DNA from 2 places in the Desulfitobacterium sp. PCE1 genome. Region 2 is predicted to be linked to the other one. Evidence: riboswitches for the same ligand, from Rfam matches in the RefSeq annotation. Region 2 holds a riboswitch; the other holds the start of a gene.
The links. A riboswitch is a leader RNA that binds a small molecule or an ion and turns the genes downstream of it on or off. The one in region 2 is predicted to bind S-adenosylmethionine.

Region 1: linked by a shared signal. The riboswitch ahead of metA (homoserine O-succinyltransferase) and the one ahead of DESPCE1_RS0106390 (methionine ABC transporter ATP-binding protein) in region 2 are both predicted to bind S-adenosylmethionine.

What each region holds. Positions count from the first base shown of each region.
Region 1 is NZ_KB913023.1:3,918,875-3,927,928, reverse strand. It holds gene DESPCE1_RS0119415 (aminopeptidase P family protein) at 1-156, shown strand, start outside; gene DESPCE1_RS23515 (methyl-accepting chemotaxis protein) at 168-554, opposite strand; gene DESPCE1_RS23510 (hypothetical protein) at 544-1,029, opposite strand; gene DESPCE1_RS0119405 (exodeoxyribonuclease III) at 1,315-2,067, shown strand; gene DESPCE1_RS0119400 (amino acid ABC transporter permease) at 2,322-2,987, shown strand; gene DESPCE1_RS0119395 (amino acid ABC transporter permease) at 2,968-3,645, shown strand; gene DESPCE1_RS0119390 (amino acid ABC transporter ATP-binding protein) at 3,656-4,405, shown strand; gene DESPCE1_RS0119385 (cysteine ABC transporter substrate-binding protein) at 4,440-5,315, shown strand; partial or broken gene DESPCE1_RS24225 (hypothetical protein) at 5,357-5,551, opposite strand; SAM riboswitch class I at 6,166-6,272, shown strand; gene metA (homoserine O-succinyltransferase) at 6,347-7,270, shown strand; gene DESPCE1_RS0119375 (HDIG domain-containing metalloprotein) at 7,340-7,930, shown strand; gene serC (3-phosphoserine/phosphohydroxythreonine transaminase) at 8,429-9,054, shown strand, end outside.
Region 2 is NZ_KB913023.1:1,282,498-1,291,551, forward strand. It holds gene purD (phosphoribosylamine--glycine ligase) at 1-350, shown strand, start outside; gene DESPCE1_RS0106365 (manganese catalase family protein) at 432-986, shown strand; gene DESPCE1_RS0106370 (MFS transporter) at 1,102-2,457, shown strand; gene DESPCE1_RS0106375 (hypothetical protein) at 2,452-3,153, opposite strand; gene DESPCE1_RS0106380 (MetQ/NlpA family ABC transporter substrate-binding protein) at 3,496-4,341, opposite strand; gene DESPCE1_RS0106385 (methionine ABC transporter permease) at 4,507-5,184, opposite strand; gene DESPCE1_RS0106390 (methionine ABC transporter ATP-binding protein) at 5,177-6,199, opposite strand; SAM riboswitch class I at 6,287-6,387, opposite strand; gene DESPCE1_RS0106395 (YerC/YecD family TrpR-related protein) at 6,602-6,943, shown strand; gene hisZ (ATP phosphoribosyltransferase regulatory subunit) at 6,945-8,096, shown strand; gene DESPCE1_RS23630 (hypothetical protein) at 8,239-8,409, shown strand; gene DESPCE1_RS23175 (hypothetical protein) at 8,653-8,820, shown strand; gene DESPCE1_RS0106415 (hypothetical protein) at 8,951-9,054, opposite strand, start outside.

The DNA.
Region 1 (9,054 bases), 2.6 Mb from region 2:
TATTGCCCCATCGACTTAGCAGGTGTGGATCAAAGCCTACTGACCGATGAGGAGCAAACATGGCTGGATGAGTATAATAAAATGGTCTACGACAAACTTGAATCCTATTTGAATGAGGAAGAAAAAGCTTGGTTAGCTCAAGAAATCCGGATGTAGGGGGGGTACCTTCACTTTTCCGAGCTTAGATTTTCGGCCAGGGAATCTAATTCTAAAGCAATAGCATTGGCTTGTTCTGTAGCAGCTGCAATATTACCGATAGCCTCAGCGACCTGCCCGATGGAAGAGCCGATTTCTATCATCTCAGTAAAGGTTTGAGAGCTGGCCGTTTGGATGGCATTCAGTATAGCTTCGATCTGCTTGATGGAAGCAGTGGTTTCGTTGGCTAGCTTGCGAATTTCTTCGGCAACGACACCAAACCCTCTGCCTTGTTCTCCCACACGCGCGGCCTCAATAGCAGCGTTAAGACCCAATAAATTAGTTTGATTGGCAATGCGTTTGATGAGGGAAAGAACATCGTCTGTTTTTTTAACCTGAGACTGCGATTCATTGACCAGATTGGTTAATGAATCGCAGACGGCAGAGATTTCTTCGGTCTGTGCGGAAATCTCTTGGATTGTGCTGGGCTAGAACTCCCATACTTTGTGCTAATGATGTGGACATGTCCTTGAGATGATCTTGGCGGTCCACATTTTCCATTACGGCAATTGCCCCGATGATTTCCTTTTGCTTATTGCAAATCGGAAATGCTGTAGCAATAAAGGGAACACCCCACAAGGATTTATCGGATTTCACAACCACCCTGCGCTTTTCGTTAATTGCCCGATACAACCCGCTGCCTGCCTTTAAGGGAGCACCTATCGGGATTTTAAGATCCAATGTTCTTCCGGGTATGTAGACCAATTGCCTTTCGCGATCAGACATTCCAACACTGACATCACTGGTAAGCATGTCATTGATAAATGGTAAAACATAAGCGAAGTGGTTAAAGATTTCTTGATTTTCATCATGAGGTTGATTTTCCATAAGCATTGTGATTCTCTCCTTTATTTGTAGACTGAATATAAAAATACTTTCGACAGTCGACAGATTTAGTCCTGCAAAAGAAAGTAGGACCAAAGTCCTAAAGAAGTAAAGTCCCGCTTGGGTGACCCATCAAAGTTCTTATTAGTGCTTTACCTTTTAGAAGAGGTAAGGGAACTAAGCAATTGTATGTTGTAAAAAACCAATATAGGGATTAAAGTGGAAGATAAGAATTGATAAGGATTCAAATGTGTAGAAGAATTATGTGGTTTTTATAGGGGAGGAGAGAATAAAATGAAATTAATATCATGGAATGTTAATGGCCTGCGGGCTTGTCTAAATAAGGGCTTTATGGACTTTTTTGAACAGGAACAAGCGGATATCTTTTGCCTGCAGGAAACCAAACTTCAGGAAGAACAGATTCCTTTCCAATTGGAGGGGTATTACGCCTATTGGAATTTTGCTCAGAAGAAAGGATATTCCGGTACCGCAGTCTTTACAAAAAATGAACCGCTGAGTGTGTCCTATGGAATCGGTAAAGAAGAACATGATCAAGAAGGGCGAGTCATTACCCTTGAATTTGAAACCTTCTACCTTGTTACCGTCTACGCCCCGAACTCTCAAAGAGGTCTGGCTCGTTTAGATTATCGCATGACCTGGGAAGAAGAGTTTCTCAGTTATCTTAAAAGCCTGGAAAAGTCTAAACCGGTGATCTTTTGCGGAGATCTTAATGTTGCCCATACGGAGATCGATCTCAAAAACCCCAAATCCAACCGTAAAAACGCCGGTTTCTCTGATGAAGAACGGGCAAAGTTCAGTGGACTTCTTAAGAATGGCTTTATCGATACCTTCCGCCATTTCTACCCGGATAAAACAGATTCCTACACTTGGTGGTCCTATATGTTCAATGCTCGAACCAATAATGCAGGGTGGCGTATTGATTATTTTTGCGTCTCTGAAAGCTTGAAGAATGAACTTAAGGATGCCCTAATCTACGACAAAATAATGGGTTCAGATCATTGCCCGGTGGGCCTGGAAATTTTCTAATATAAATTATTAAAATTTTCTCAGCCTCTAAGCACTTTGAGGCTAAATTAAACAAGAAAATAAGGAGCTGACATCTCGTGAACTTATCCAGGTTCAAAGATGTTAGCTCCTTTTGCTTATTTAAAAAATTTAGTTATTGACATAGCAGTAACTAAAATATATAATTCCGATATGTCATAGTAAATATATATGAATTATATGAATAGACTTAGAGTATAGAAGTCCAGCAGATTTGACTGAAAGAGAGAACGGCCATGAACTTAAATTGGGAATTTATTCTTCAAAATATCCCTTTATATGAGAAAGCGGCATGGCTTACCTTAAAGCTTGCTTTCTGGGGGACACTGTCTTCTTTGCTCCTTGGCCTTATCTGCAGTGTAATAATTTATTACCGTGTACCTTTTTTAAAAACTATTGTGGGAGTCTATATAGAGCTCTCCCGGAATACCCCTTTGCTTATCCAGCTCTACTTTCTCTATTTTGGGCTAACGAAGCTGGGGGTGACCTTAAGTGAAACTACTTGTGCAATTCTTGGTCTTTCCTTTTTAGGAGGCAGCTATATGGCTGAGGCTTTCCGCGGCGGTATGGAGGCGGTGAGCAGATCCCAGATTGAATCTGGCTTAAGCTTAGGGTTTTCACGGTGGCAATTGATTCGTTATGTAGTATTCCCTCAGGCTTTGTCTTTTAGTGTCCCGGCCCTTGGCGCTAATTGTATCTTCTTGCTGAAAGAAACTTCCGTCGTCGGGGCTATCGCCATCCTGGACCTTATGAATGTAACCAAGGACCTCATCGGGATGTATTACCAGACCATTGAATCTCTCTTTATGCTGGTTGTTTCTTACTTGATCATTCTTTTACCCCTATCGTTTTTCCTGACTTGGTTGGAGAGGAAGGTGCGTTATGCAGAGTTCGGCCATTGAGATGATCTTTACCTCACAAAATATAATGCGCCTGCTGGAGGGATTGCTGGTTACGGCACGAATAGCCTTCATCGCCATCTTAATTTCCACCTTTACGGGAATCCTCTTTGGTCTTCTCATGACTATAAAATCGAGGATGATCAAAGGGCTCTGCCGCCTTTATCTGGAAACCTTCAGAATTATTCCCGTCCTTGTCTGGTTATTCATCGGCTATTTCGGAATTACCGCGGCCTTTAATATCCATCTAGAGGGTGAGGTCATAGCTATTATTGTCTTTATTCTCTGGGGAACGGCAGAAATGGGTGATATCGTTAGAGGGGCCTTAGAATCCTTGCCCCGACATCAGAGTGACTCCGGTAAAGCCTTGGGTTTAAGCTTTTGGAAGCTTTACCGGTATATTTTAATTCCTCAGGCTGTAAGACGAATGCTTCCCGCCACGATTAATTTGGCTACACGGATGGTCAAAACCACCTCGCTTGTGGTTCTCATCGGCGTAGTGGAAGTTCTCAAGGTCGGTCAACAAATCATAGAGAACGCTCGTTTCACGGTACCCACGGCTTCCTTCTGGATTTATGGATTTATTTTTATGTTGTACTTCACCATGTGTTATCCGTTATCTCGTTTTGCAAAGAAGCTGGAAGCGAAGTGGAGCAGTTAGGGGTGATTAAATGAGTGTAGAGAAAAAGGAAGTAGTGTTGGAAATCAAAGCGTTGCACAAGGAGTATGGTGGCAAACCTGTTCTCAATGAGATTGATCTCCAAGTCCAGAGGGGTGAGGTTATTGTGGTTTTAGGGCCTTCCGGATGCGGGAAAAGCACCTTGCTCCGATGTCTTAATGGTCTTGAACCCATTCAAGGGGGAGATATTCTGCTTTCAGGTCAAAGCCTCATAGGAAAAAATGTTGACTGGAAAAAAATCCGTCAGCAGATCGGTATGGTCTTCCAGAACTATGATCTTTTTCCCCATATGACGGTGCTTGAGAATATTCTTCTTGGCCCCACGAAAGTTCAGAACAGGGGTAGAAGCCAAGTGCTGGAGCAAGCCAAGGTCCTCTTGGAAAGAGTCGGGTTATATGATAGAATAAACGCTTTTCCAAGGGAGTTGTCCGGAGGTCAGAAGCAGAGAATCGCTATCGTCAGGGCCTTATGTATGAATCCCGAGATGATGCTTTTTGACGAGGTGACAGCATCCCTTGATCCGGAAATGGTTCGAGAAGTTCTTGATGTTATGCTGGGTTTGGCCAAACAAGGAATGACCATGATTATCGTCACTCATGAAATGGGTTTCGCCCAGGCTGTGGCTGATCGAATCGTTTTCATGGATTCAGGTGATATTTGTGAGATTGCTGGACCTCAGGAGTTCTTTAATAATCCCCGCACGGATCGGGCTAGGCGATTTCTTAATATATTCCAATACTAGAGTACAAAAAAGCAAAGAAAGGTTGAGAGAAAAGATGAAAAAGATGAAGAGATTATTGTCCCTCGCACTAGCAGGCGCTTTACTCCTTGGAGGGCTTGTGGGGTGCAGCCAAGCAGGAGCCAACCCAGCAAATAACTCAAATGGTACGTCCTCAGCAGGATCTTTAGAAGAGATTAAACAGCGTGGTACCTTAAGGATTGGAGTATTCAGCGACAAACCGCCTTTTGGGTATGTGGATTCCAATGGACAGAATCAAGGCTTTGACGTGGAAATTGCCAAGCGTTTTGCTAAAGACCTTTTGGGGGACGAATCCAAAGTGGAATTCGTATTGGTTGAGGCTGCCAACAGAGTCCCTTATCTTGAATCCAACAAGGTAGATATCATCATGGCTAATTTCACAGTCACGGAGGAAAGAAAGCAAAAGGTTGATTTTGCCAATCCTTACATGAAGGTTTCTCTAGGGCTCGTATCACCTGACGGGGCTCTGATTACCTCCATCGACCAGCTTAAAGGGAAGAAAGTTATTGTCAATAAAGGAACCACAGCTCAAGATTATTTAACCAAGAATCACCCTGACCTCGAACTTCTCAAGTATGATCAAAACACGGAAGCTTTTGAAGCTTTAAAAGATGGTCGAGGGGCCGCGTTAGCTCATGACAATACGGAAGTGCTTGCTTGGGCAAAATCTAATCCCGGCTTCTCTGTAGGTGTACCTACTTTAGGCGGAACGGACACAATTGCTCCGGCAGTAAAGAAGGGCAACACCGAACTCTTAAACTGGATTAATCAAGAGTTGGAAGCGATTGGTAAGGAGGATTTTGTGGGGCAAGCTTATAAAAAGACTCTTCTCCCCGTGTACGGAGATGATGTAAAACCTGAAGAGTTAATTGTCGAAGGCGGAAAACTTTAGTAATAGGATAGGTCTAAGGATAATGAAGAAAAAGACGGTTCTCATCCTGCTTTTAGTTGGAGAGAGCCGTCTTCTAGTATGAAAAAGGCCCGGAAAGCTAGTTCTCCAGGATTTTGCTTTCGGCGTTCACTCCATAAGCTGCGCGGAGCAATCTAATCGCTCAAGACTTCCGCTGCGTCGGGTGCCCGGCTAAATCGCTCCTGCTCAATGGCCGGTTGGAAACGTCCTGTTTCCAACCCGACTCCGCTGCAGTCTTTTCGCGAAGATTGCTACCCTGCTCGCTTAGAATCCGTTCTCTGCCTTAAAGCAAAATCCTTGGGCTGCTTTTCGGGTTTGAGCGGTGCAGGTGTAGGATAAGTACCCGGCCCGGATGAGCTTTTCATCCTCCGCTGGTACTGCCTACGGCATCGCCAGCTGCCCTTAAAAAGGCCCGGAAAAGAAGTAAGGGCTAAAAGTCCAGCCACACGATGCAGAAGTAAAAAGGCCCCGCAAGTGTAGCTTTACGCACAAAAGGGAACGGCTTTAGCGGAAGAGCGACCGGGTCAACGAGGCTTTCTTAACGTAGCGAAGCCACCGGTTCACATGCAGAAAGCAGCGGGGTTTGGCGTAGCTGTTAAGAAAGCGAGTTGACCAGCTCTGGAGCTATAGAGTGAGCGTTGTGCGTAAAGCTACTCGACCCGAGCAAAAGCTTTTCCGCATCTGCCCGTATGCCTACAACATGAAGGAATCTGTTATATTATATAGTGTGCTTCAAAATATTTTTGTTATAGAGCAGATTGACTTTAAAGAAAAGATATAATAATATAGTGCCAATGACGATTTTCATCGTCAGCAATTAAATACATCCCATTTCTTATCAAGAGTGGTGGAGGGACTGGCCCGATGAAACCCAGCAACCGGTATTCTGATGAATACAACGGTGCTAATTCCTGCGATGGAAGCATTGATAGATGAGAGAGGAACTTTTGGCGATGCCCTCTTTCTCGGAAAGAGGTTTTCTTTATTTTTAAGTGTATTGAAGGGAGAATACTATGCCGATTAATGTACCCGATGGCCTGCCTGCAGCAGAAATACTCACCAAAGAAGATGTTTTTATTATGGAAGAGAGGCGTGCCGAGCATCAGGACATTCGCCCTCTTAGCATTGTCATTCTAAATCTCATGCCCAATAAGATCGTGACGGAAACACAGATTCTTAGGCTCTTAGGGAATTCTCCTTTGCAAGTGGACATTACCCTTCTTTATCCGGAAACCCATCTCTCTAAGAATACCCCGGAAGAATACCTCATTAAGTATTATCAGACCTTTGACAGTATTAAAGATCAAAAATTTGACGGAATGATTATTACGGGTGCCCCCATTGAGCAGATGCCCTTTGAAGAGGTTGATTTTTGGCCGGAACTGCAGAAGATTATGGATTGGAGTAAGAGCAACGTCTTTTCCACGCTTTTCATTTGCTGGGGAGCCCAGGCGGGGCTTTATCACTTCTTTGGTGTTCCCAAGTATCCTTTACAAGCAAAAATGTTCGGCGTATTCCCTCATACCTTAAACTGCAAGGATATCCGTTTGCTCAGAGGCTTTGATGATGTCTTTTATGTTCCCCACTCCAGGCATACAGAGGTAAGAAAAGAAGATATTGTCAAGGTGCCGGAGTTGGAGATTCTTTCGGAATCTGAGGAGTCCGGAGTCTATCTCATCGGGACCAAGGGCGGTCGGCAGATTTTTGTCACAGGTCATTCCGAATACGATCCTCACACCCTAAAATCGGAGTATGATCGGGATATATCCCAAGGACTACCCATCAATATTCCTCAGAACTACTATCCTGGGGACGATCCCATGAAGACCCCCATCGTCAAGTGGAGAGGTCATTCTAATTTGCTTTTTGCCAATTGGCTGAACTACTATGTCTATCAGGAAACACCCTATAACCTTGAAGAATTAGGCAATATCTAAGTTCTAGGTCTAATCATTCTATTGAGACTGTTAAGACCAACCATAAACTATGAGAAAGAAGGATGTCGGATGCTGGATTATACACGGGATAGAGAGGCTGCTTGGCAGCTTCTCAATGACTATGTAAAAAGTGAGACTTTATTGCGTCACTCCATAACGGTGGAAGCTGTGATGCGCCATTTTGCCTCCCTTTATCAAGAAGATCCTGACCTTTGGGGAAATATCGGGTTATTGCATGATATCGACTTTGAGATGTACCCTGATCAACACTGTCGCAAAACCCGGGAGATCCTTACTCCCAAAGGATTGCCGGAGGAGTTCATCCGGGCTATTGAAAGCCATGGTTATGGTCTGGTCCATGATGTAGAACCCCGGGAGAACGTGGAAAATGTTTTGTTTACCGTCGATGAATTAACAGGCTTGGTCTCAGCCACAGCCTTGCTTCGTCCCAGCAAGAGCCTTCATGACCTGACCACCAAATCGGTCAAAAAGAAATGGAAGCAAAAAAGCTTCGCCGAGAATGTCAACAGGGAAGTCATTGAAGCCGGTGCCAACCGCCTGGGTAAGGACTTAAATGAAATCATCGAAGAGACCATTAATGGAATGCGCGCCATCGCGTCTGAGATCGGCTTAGAAGGCAATGTCGAAGCAGGGAAATAATTATTTTAGCAATAACACTTGACAAAAAGGCCTGTAATAGATTAGAATCATAACAACGTAGATCTATAGTCCAACACGATGAAGGGACATCCGGTGCCGAATATGTGTAGAGAGCTGACGGTTGGTGCAAGTCAGTCATAGAAGCGAAGCGGATTCCATCCTGGAGTGGCCAATGATGAATTGTGACGGGTTCCGCCCGATATCGCGGACATAAGTTGGCCGATTACGGCAACATGGGTGGCAACGCGGGAATAACCTCTCGTCCCTGATTTGGGATGAGAGGTTTTATTTATTATCCGCGCCGCACTACCATAGTTTCTCCTTAACGACACGAAGGAGGAAGGTGGTAGGGCTTACTGCCCGTAAACCGTAAAGGCTGGAACTTGGGTGGCACCGCGGAATACCCGCCCCAAAGACTGGGGTGGGTTTTTATCTACCCTGGACAACCCAATATATGTTAACATTCATAAATATTTATAAATAAGGGGGATATTTCAAATGAAAAGAGTGTACAATTTTTCAGCAGGGCCGGCAGTATTGCCCGAAGAAGTCCTAAGAGAAGCCGCTGAGGAAATGCTGGATTACCAGGGAACGGGCATGTCCGTTATGGAGATGAGCCATCGTTCCAAGACGATTGAGGGGATGATGAATGAGGCCGCCCAGGATCTAAGGGAGTTGCTTAATATTCCTGAACATTATAAAATTCTCTTTCTTCAGGGAGGGGCGTCCCAACAGTTTGCCATGATTCCCATGAACCTTATGAAGAATCGGGTGGCGGATCATCTGAATACAGGACAGTGGGCCAAGAAAGCCATTTCCGAAGGAAAGCTGTACGGAAAGATCAATGTCATCGCTTCATCAGAGGACCAGAACTACTCCTATATTCCAGACCTTAAAGATTTAAAATTCTCCGAGGATGCGGACTATGTCTACATCTGCCACAACAATACCATCTTTGGAACCAAGTTTAATGAACTTCCTGATGTGGGGGATAAACCCTTGATTGCCGATATGTCCTCGAATTTTCTATCTGAACCCATTGATGTTACAAAATATGGACTTATTTTTGCCGGAGCCCAAAAGAATGTGGGTCCTGCTGGGGTCGTGATTGTCATTATTCGTGA
Region 2 (9,054 bases):
TCGAAGTTCTTTGGGCTTGTACTGAGGGGCAGCTTAAGGATATAAAGTTGGAATGGAAAAAAGAAAAAGCTATCTGTATCGTTATGGCCGCACCGGGGTACCCTATGGCCTACGAAAAAGGCATACCCATCGCCTTGCCGGAAGTCTTTGAGCAAGGAGAAGTGATTTTTCACGCCGGAACCTCCCTTTCCCAAGATGGAGAGCTGCAGAGCTCTGGCGGAAGGGTTTTGGGGGTAACGGTTTTGGGAGATGATCTTAACCAGGCACGTCAGTTGGGGTATGCCTTAGCAGAAAGAATAGACTTCCCCGGAGCTCATTATCGTAAAGATATTGGGGTAAAAGGTCTTTAGTTTCGGCTTTTCCCTCTGTGACTTCAGTTTGTCCCGTCTTCATATAATGAAGACAGGACGACGTTCAAAGGGGGGAAGGGTGTGTACATCTATCGAAAAAGGTTCTTTTATCCTATCCATGTGGAAGGGCCTGATCCGGTCCTGGCCAAAGAATTGTTGGAGCATTATGGTGGAAAGGATGGAGAGCTCACCCAGGCAGTTCAATACTTAAATCATCAGGTTAATATAGACAACCGTTTTTTACGTGAACTTTTAGGGCTCATCATGGCTGAAGAACTTGCTCACTTGGAAACTTTATCGGCAATGATTATTAAGCTGGGCGGGGAGGTCAATCGCTTAAGCGATCATAAGAACTCCCCTTGGTCTCTTTCCTATGTAAACCAGTATTCTGAACCGGATAAACTTTTAAGAGCTAATGCTGCCTTGGAAAAGAGAGCACGCCTTTTGTATGAGAAGCATGCTTCCATGACCCAGGATCCTGGAGTTAAACGTCTGCTTACCTTTTTAGCCCGGCGGGAAGGGATTCATCAAAGGCTCTTATATCAAAGTTATAAGGTCTTAACTGAAGGAGGTACTTCAGAGCAATATATGGAGATTATCTATGAGTATAAAATGAGTTTACAGGTACTGGAATAGATAGCATAAAATTTAAAAAGCAAAAAAGAAGCTTAATCTGCAAGCTTCTTTATTTTTTTACTAATTTTTGCTAAACTATATAAAATTATCATCGATTCTTTCAGGAGGATAATAGATGAGTATATCACAACGAATAGAAAACCTACCGGTTAAGAGATTTCACTATATACTTCTTATTTCTGCAGGTTTAGGATGGATGTTTGATTCCATGGATACGGGCATTATTTCCTTTGTTCTGCCGGTATTGATGAAGACTTGGGGATTAACCCCGGAACAGGTGGGGAATATCGGGAGTGTCGGCCTGTTAGGAATGGCTCTGGGAGCTATTCTGTCCGGGAGTGTGGCGGACCGGATCGGAAGAAAAAAGGTCTTTGCTTTTACTTTGGTTATGTATTCTTTAGCTACTGGATTATGCGGCTTAGCATGGAGTTATAGTTCCCTTTTGTTTTTTCGTTTTCTCGTGGGGTTCGGTTTGGGAGGACAACTGCCTGTTGCGGTAACTTTGGTTAGTGAGTTCACCCCTGCTAAGCATCGGGGGAAATTTCTCGTTCTTTTGGAAAGCTTCTGGGCCATAGGATGGCTCTTGGCATCCGTTATTTCCTACCTGATTATTCCCAACTATGGTTGGCATATTGCTTTTTTTATTGGTGCAATTCCTGCTCTTTATGTTTTCTATCTCTGGAAGTACATCCCGGAGTCACCGCGATTTCTTGAGGAACAGGGAAGAATACAAGAGGCTGAGGCAGTGTATCGCATGGTCGCCGGGGAGGCAGGCTCTGATGGGAAAAATAGTAGAATTGATAAAGAAGTAAAACGTGAAAGAGAGCTGCCAAAGCAAGAGACTCCTAATACCAAAGTGCTGCACCGGGTCACAGTAGCGGAATTGTTTTCCCGGAAGTTTCTGCGCAGAACGGTATTTCTCTGGCTTCTTTGGTTCGGAATTGTGTATTCTTACTATGGGATTTTCACATGGCTGCCCTCTATTCTTGCTTTAAAGGGTTTCTCTCTGACCAAGAGTTTTAGCTATGTTATTATTATGACCTTAGCTCAGATTCCCGGTTATTTTAGCGCGGCTTTTTTGGTCGATCGCATTGGGCGAAAGCCTACCTTGGCTGCTTTCGTTTTGGGTACGGCGATGAGTGCTTATTTCTTTGGTCAGGGAAACAGTGTGACAATGATTCTTGTCTTTGGCTCCCTTATGTCTTTCTTTAATCTTGGAGCATGGGGAATTCTCTACACCTATACCCCTGAGCTTTATCCTACCAGAGCTCGTGGAACCGGTGCCGGTTGGGCTGCAGGGTTTGGCCGTATCGGCGGCATCTTAGCCCCTATGGTGGTAGGCCGCATGCTGGGAGCAGAAATACCTACAGAAACGGTTTTTCTGATGTTTGCCGGAGTGCTTATATTAGTTGTCTTTAATGTTCTCGTTCTAGGTGAAGAGACGAAAGGCCGACCCATGGATGAGCTATAAGATCTCCTTTGTGCGATAATCCCAGAAGCGATTGGACACCAGACGGAGGCAGAAGGGGTGTTTGCTCCAATTTTCAATGTTATCCAGGGAGAGCAGCAAAGCATAGGCCTGTCGGCAGGTGCCGAGCAAAGGATAGTTTTTGCATAGATAAGCAAGATTGGAGAGAATGGCTTCCTGGCGTTCCTGGTGGAACAGGTTCTGCACATAGCGGCGGCTTAAAGGGCTAAGGCGGTATTGAGCCAGTTCTGAGGCTAAGGGCCTCAGTTCATCTCTGCTGAAATGAATGACCGTCAATTGGGGTAAATCAGCGATCAGATCCGCACCCTCTAAAAAGTTGAGAAGATGTTCTTGAATAATAAAGGGGGAAAAAGGAAAAACTCCTGGAGTTTCGGCAAGGATGCGGATACGCAATAGATTCGCCCGCAGAAAATCGGACTCATGAGGAACCGGACTAATGGGCGTCTTTTCCAGGTCGCGAAGGATTTGTCCTAAATATGCATTGCCTTCGCAAGCCAGGTATTCCCACTGGGGAAGCAGGGAAAGAAGAAGTTGGCTGAGATAGGCTCCTTTGGATTCAAACACTTTATAGCGGGTTAAGGTCGTGAGAGTCTCTTCATTGGGCTCGGTTAAAATGTTGCGCAGCATCTCAGGATGCATGCGTAATCGGGTCTGGATTTTTTTATCGAAGGAATTCATAGAGATATTCTCCTCATAGTCCAAGATGTTGACTAAGTTCTTCATCCTGGGTAATTTGTCTATAGTGTGTGAGGAGTGACCCGTTCTATGCCATCAAAAATATGGTAATCGGAGATGGGTTTAAGTGGATTTGTAGTTGGGTTAATCTAGGGGATAAGATATGATTATTCCATTCCTAGGAATAAGGATGTGGATTCATGGATAATGAGAAGTTTCAGGATCTGATGGTAAGAGCAAAGATTAAATTGTTAAGATTAAAATAGACATAGAGTGCATAGCAATGAGAAAAGCCGCCCTCGGTTTGAGGAACGGCTCTTTCTTTATGAGTTGAAGTAGTAATGCTTAGAAGGCAGGAACGACAGCACCTTTGTAGGTATCTTCAATAAACTGCTTAACTTCTGGGGAGTTCAAAGCATCTACTAATTTTTTGAGATTGGGATCGTTTTTGCGATCTTCTTTGGCTACCACGATGTTGGCATAAGGAGAATCTTTGCCTTCAAGGACAATGGCATCCTCAGTGGGATTGAGGCCGGCTTCTAAAGCGTAGTTGGTGTTGATGACAGCTCCAGCAATTTTGGGGTCAGTAAGAGCGTGGGGAAGTTGAGCAGCCTCAATGGCTTGAATTTTTAGCTTTTTAGGGTTTTCAACGATATCCAATTCTGTTGCGGTGACACCGGCACCGTCTTTGAGTTTAATCAATCCGGCTTGTTCTAAGACGGCTAAAGCGCGGCCGCCATTGGAGGGATCGTTAGGGATGGCAATAGCATCACCGTCTTTGAGCTCATCGATTTTGGTTACTTTTTTAGAGTAGAAGCCCATGGGCTCAATATGCACGGTGCCGATGATTGCCAGCTTCATGCCTTGAGCAAGGTAGGTATCCAGGTAAGGAGTGTGTTGGAAGAAGTTGGCGTCGATGACTCCGTCGTTAACGGCTGGGTTAGGAAGAGCGTAATCCGTAAAATCGACGATTTCCAGATTGATACCTTGTTCTGCTAATTTAGGTTGGACGAATTCAAGAAGTTCGGCATGGGGAACGGGAGTAGCGCCTACTTTGATTGTCACAGGCTCATTAGCATTACCGGAGTTGGGCGGAGTATCGGCTTTTTGAGGGGTGCTTCCGCACCCGGTAAGTACCAAGGATAGGGCTACTACGGAGCCGATAATTAAAGTCGAGAGTTTACGTTTCATTCTTATTTCCTCCTTAAATTCTTCTTTCTTTTCCTCTGAAGATACACATGAAGACATTTCTGTGAGATACCCTTTAGAAGATATATGCTCAAGCCTTCTCCTCAAAGAACATGACGGAGTACCGGTATCGCCCGGCATGAATTTGAGTGAGAGCTTGGAACATGCTTAGTGGTGATTAATCCGGCGAGCCAGTTTGGTGCCAAAGAGTTGGACGAATTGGACGATGATCACAAGGATGATGACGGTCATAAACATAACATCGGTCCGAAAACGGTGTTGTCCATAGCGTATGGCGACATCTCCCAAGCCACCGCCTCCTACGGCTCCCGCCATGGCGGTATACCCAACGACACTGATGGTAGTGATAGCGACGCCTAAGACGAGAGAGGCTTTAGCCTCGGGTAAAAGAACTTTACAGATAATTTGCCAAGGGGAAGAACCCATGGATAAAGCTGCTTCAATGACTCCATAAGGAACTTCTTTCAGTGAATTTTCCACCATGCGGGCTACGAAAGGTGCTGTGGCAATGACTAAAGGTACTATTGCCGCCGTTGTACCGATATAGGTACCGACAATGGCCTGAGTGACGGGAATCAAGAGCAAGAGCAAAATGATGAAGGGTATTGAACGGAAGATGTTGATCACCGTCCCGAGGGTGCGTTCTATCCAGGGATTGGGTGAGATATGCTCGGGGGAAGAGATGACCAGAATAACCCCAAGGGGAACGCCCATAAGATAGGCCAGCAGAGTGGAGACGATAACCATATATAAAGTATCTCCTGTGGCAGGGACCAGAAGTCGATAGATGGTTTCCCAGTATTGGGGATTGGTAAAATCAAACATGCTTGATCACCTCCACTTTAAGTTCGCGCTGAGCAAGATATTGATGAGCTGAAGCCAGCTGCTCGGGCTCTCCTTGGAGCTCCAAAGTCAGGGTGCCAAAGAGAGTGGAGCGGAGGTGGTCGATACTTCCGTAGAGGATGTTGGCCCGAACTTCACATTCTTTCATAAGATCGGCAATGATAGGGTCCGAGGCCCGTGAGCCTAAGAATTGGATGCGTACGATCTGGGAATTGGGATGTGTGGCCAGTTCACGGAGCAAATCCCCAGGCAGCTCATTAGGAAATACGGTAGAGATAAATTCTTTGGCAACACTGGACTGGGGGTGAATAAAGACAGATTCCACCGGTCCTTGTTCGGCGATTTTTGACTCATGGATGACGGCCACATCGGTACAGATCTCTTTAACCACTTTCATTTCGTGAGTAATCATGATGATGGTTAAGCCGAAGCGTTGGTTGATATCCTTTAAGAGATCCAATATGGATAAAGTGGTTTGGGGGTCAAGGGCAGAGGTGGCTTCATCACAAAGGAGTACTTTGGGATTGGTGGCTAATGCACGAGCAATCCCCACTCTTTGCTTTTGACCGCCGCTAAGCTGGGAAGGATAGGCATAAGCTTTATCTTCCAAACCGACTAAGGGGAGAAGTTCCTTAACTCGTTCTTCTATCTCCGGTTTTTTAAAACCGGCAATCTCTAAGGGAAAGGCAATATTATCAAAAACGGTGCGGGACTGGAGCAGATGGAAGTGCTGAAAGATCATGCCGATCTTTTGGCGGGCTTGCCGGAGCTCAGGAGCAGACATCGCCGTCAAGTCCTGACCATCGATCACGATTTTACCGCCGGTAGGCTCTTCCAAGCGATTGATGCAACGGACCAGGGTACTTTTACCTGCGCCGCTTAAACCGATGATGCCGTATATAGCGCCTTTGGGAATATGAAGGGAGATATCTTGAATGGCTACAACTTGCTCTTTGCGGGAGGTGTAAACCTTTGTTAAGTTCTCAATTCTAATCAACGCTGTTCCTCCTCGTTAGGTTCTAACTCAATATAAAATATAATAAAAAACTCCACGAGGAAATCCGCGGAGTTATAGTCGGGTTTCCTCTCATCTCCCAGTATTTCCTGCAGGATTTAGCACCGTGCATTTTCATGTCGGTTGCCGGGTTTCATCGGGCCAGTCCCTCCACCTACTCTGGATAAGAGTGTGTATTGATTTTTAGACAAGTTTCAGTCGAAATCTTGATAGACAATATATTAACATAGAGCATAGGGTTTTGGCAAGCAATTTTTACAACAGTTCTTATTATGATCAAAGGACATTTCTTTTTTAAACAAATTTTCTTAAGAAGGATTATGAATATTGACAAGGACCTCATACTTTAATAAATTAAAGTATAGAAGTATAAGGAGATGATCGATGATGAATGAATATAATGACGATGATTTTAAGGGAATTGATCAGCGCTTGCGTGATTCCTTAACGGATGCGCTTTTTGACGCTCTTTTATTATTAAAGGATCGGGAAGAATGCTATAGGTTCTTTCAGGATATCGCTACGGTGGCGGAGATTAAGTCCCTGGCTCAGCGCCTGGAAGTGGCCAAACTTCTTGAAAAGAATGTGACCTACACCACTATTGCTCAATCCACAGGTGCCAGCACGGCTACTATTAGTCGGGTCAAGAGGTGTTTGTATTTTGGGGCAGATGGTTATCAAATGGTCCTGAAGCGTTTAGAGGAGAAGGAAAAGGAGGAGGACTAATATGCCGCGAAGTTCTTTGGGCTTAAGAATCCCGAAAGGGATGCATGATATTCTTCCAGATGAGTTAGCCTTACAAGAGCGGGCAGAGGCCTCTGCGCTGGATTTATTCAAAGCATGGGCTTATCAGAAGGTTGTCACTCCGACCTTGGAGTATGGGGCATGCATCCAGCCGGTCGAAGAAGAAGGGGATAGTTTCTTTAAGCTCTTTGATCGTCAGGGCCATGTCCTGGTGCTGCGTCCGGAGTTAACCACTCCCATCGCCCGGATGGTCAGCACCCGGATGCGGGGGACTGCCTTTCCTTTGCGATTATGTTACGCAGCGGATGTCTTCCGCTATTCTAAATCTCATAAACAAGAATTCAGGCAAGTAGGAGTAGAGCTTATCGGATCAGCCTCCCCTGCGGCGGATGCCGAAGTAGTCGCCTTAGCGATTGAAGCTCTCCGCAAAATCGGCGGAATGGGTTTTCAAATCAATTTGGGACATATGGGTATATTTAAAGGTATTATGGCTGAGTTGGGAGTTCCTCAGGAATTCCAGCTCCATTATCAAGAGAAGCTGGCCCGCAAGGATTTTGTGGGGATTGAGCGGTTGGTTAAGGACTACGGTTTTGAATTAAAGATTCAGGACGTTCTTTTAAAGCTTCCCCATCTTCATGGTAAAGAGGATATGCTGGATCAGGTTCTGGAGTGGAGCCGGCGGCCTTCCTTGCTGGAAGCAGTGGATGCCCTGAGGCAGGTGTATCAATACTTAAAGATTTTCGGAGTTCAGGACTATGTGTCCCTGGATCTGGGGATTTTACGTGGCTTTAGTTATTATACGGGTGCAGTCTTTGAAGGCTATGTTCCCGGAGTGGGCTTCCCTGTTGTTGAAGGAGGGCGTTATGACTCCCTATACGGTGAATTTGGGGAGGATGCCCCTGCTACAGGGTTTGCTATCAATCTAAAGGCTATCATCGAGCAAATGACCTGCTCCAATGCTGAAATCCCGGAAGTTCTTGTCTATGGCAGTGATGTTTCAAAAGTTATCGCTGAAGCCCGGAAACTCCGCCAACCAGGAAAACGTGTGGAGATGTGTCTGGAAAGCTTTACACAGGAACAAGCTGTGGAATCGGCTAACCGCAAAGGAATCAAGGAAGTAGTTTGCGCAAGGTGATTCAATAAAAAGGTTTATGATGATTCCCGCTCTCCCATGCCTTGCAATTCCCCTCAAAAAAGCTATAATTAGAAATAGGTGGAAATTAAAAAGTCGCCGTGACCTGAAAGTGTTGGAGCACTTCCAGGCACGAGCAGGTGTGTTGGCACCTACACGTAACAGTCAAGCTGTCCACGACGACATTCTTATTATACAACGCTGCCCGTTTCTGCACAAGCAAAGTGCCTGTGCTGCGGGTGAGATGGGTATAGTGGGATGGGGCGGGGAACAGACTGTGCGGCTTCACGCAGCAGGAGATTCAGCCTATTCCTGACCCTGGCAGCGGAAAGGAACTGTTCGCATACCGGTTATGCGGATTGCTTTTCTGTTTACAGCCGGTTTGCTTCCGGTTGAACGGGGTTAGGTGTTTAGGATTCAGCAGATAACGAAGCATAGCGCATGTGTAGGGTGAAAAAAACCTCGCATGTGCTTTTTAATTTCCCCTATAAAAGCAGACGGCAGAACCGGGTCAAGACCTTGAGCCTTGCCGCTGCTTGAAATAGGGGGTATAGATTAAATGACGGATTATGAAAAGATGTATTTTCAACTGGCGGCTAAAGTCGCAGATGCCATGGATATCCTTTTAAAAGCGCAGCAGGAGGGAGAGGCGGAATTCATAAATGGAGAGCCGTCTTCTGGGCTCAAAGTTATCACCATTCAGGATGAAAACCATGATGATGAATAAGGAAAAGACTCCACGATCGCGTTTGGGGACATGTGTGTTCCGGTAGTAGCGTCAAGCGAAAAGTTGCCCACTGTGATAGCCAAAATCTTGACAGAGGACCAACATTATGCCAGAGAGCAAGCTGAATGCACTAGTTAGTATCATGTAGATTTCCTTTCTTCTGCAAGTGGTCACTTAATACTTCTTCCACAATAGAAATAAATTCTTTGCTCACGGCAGAGAGAGGTTGCTTCT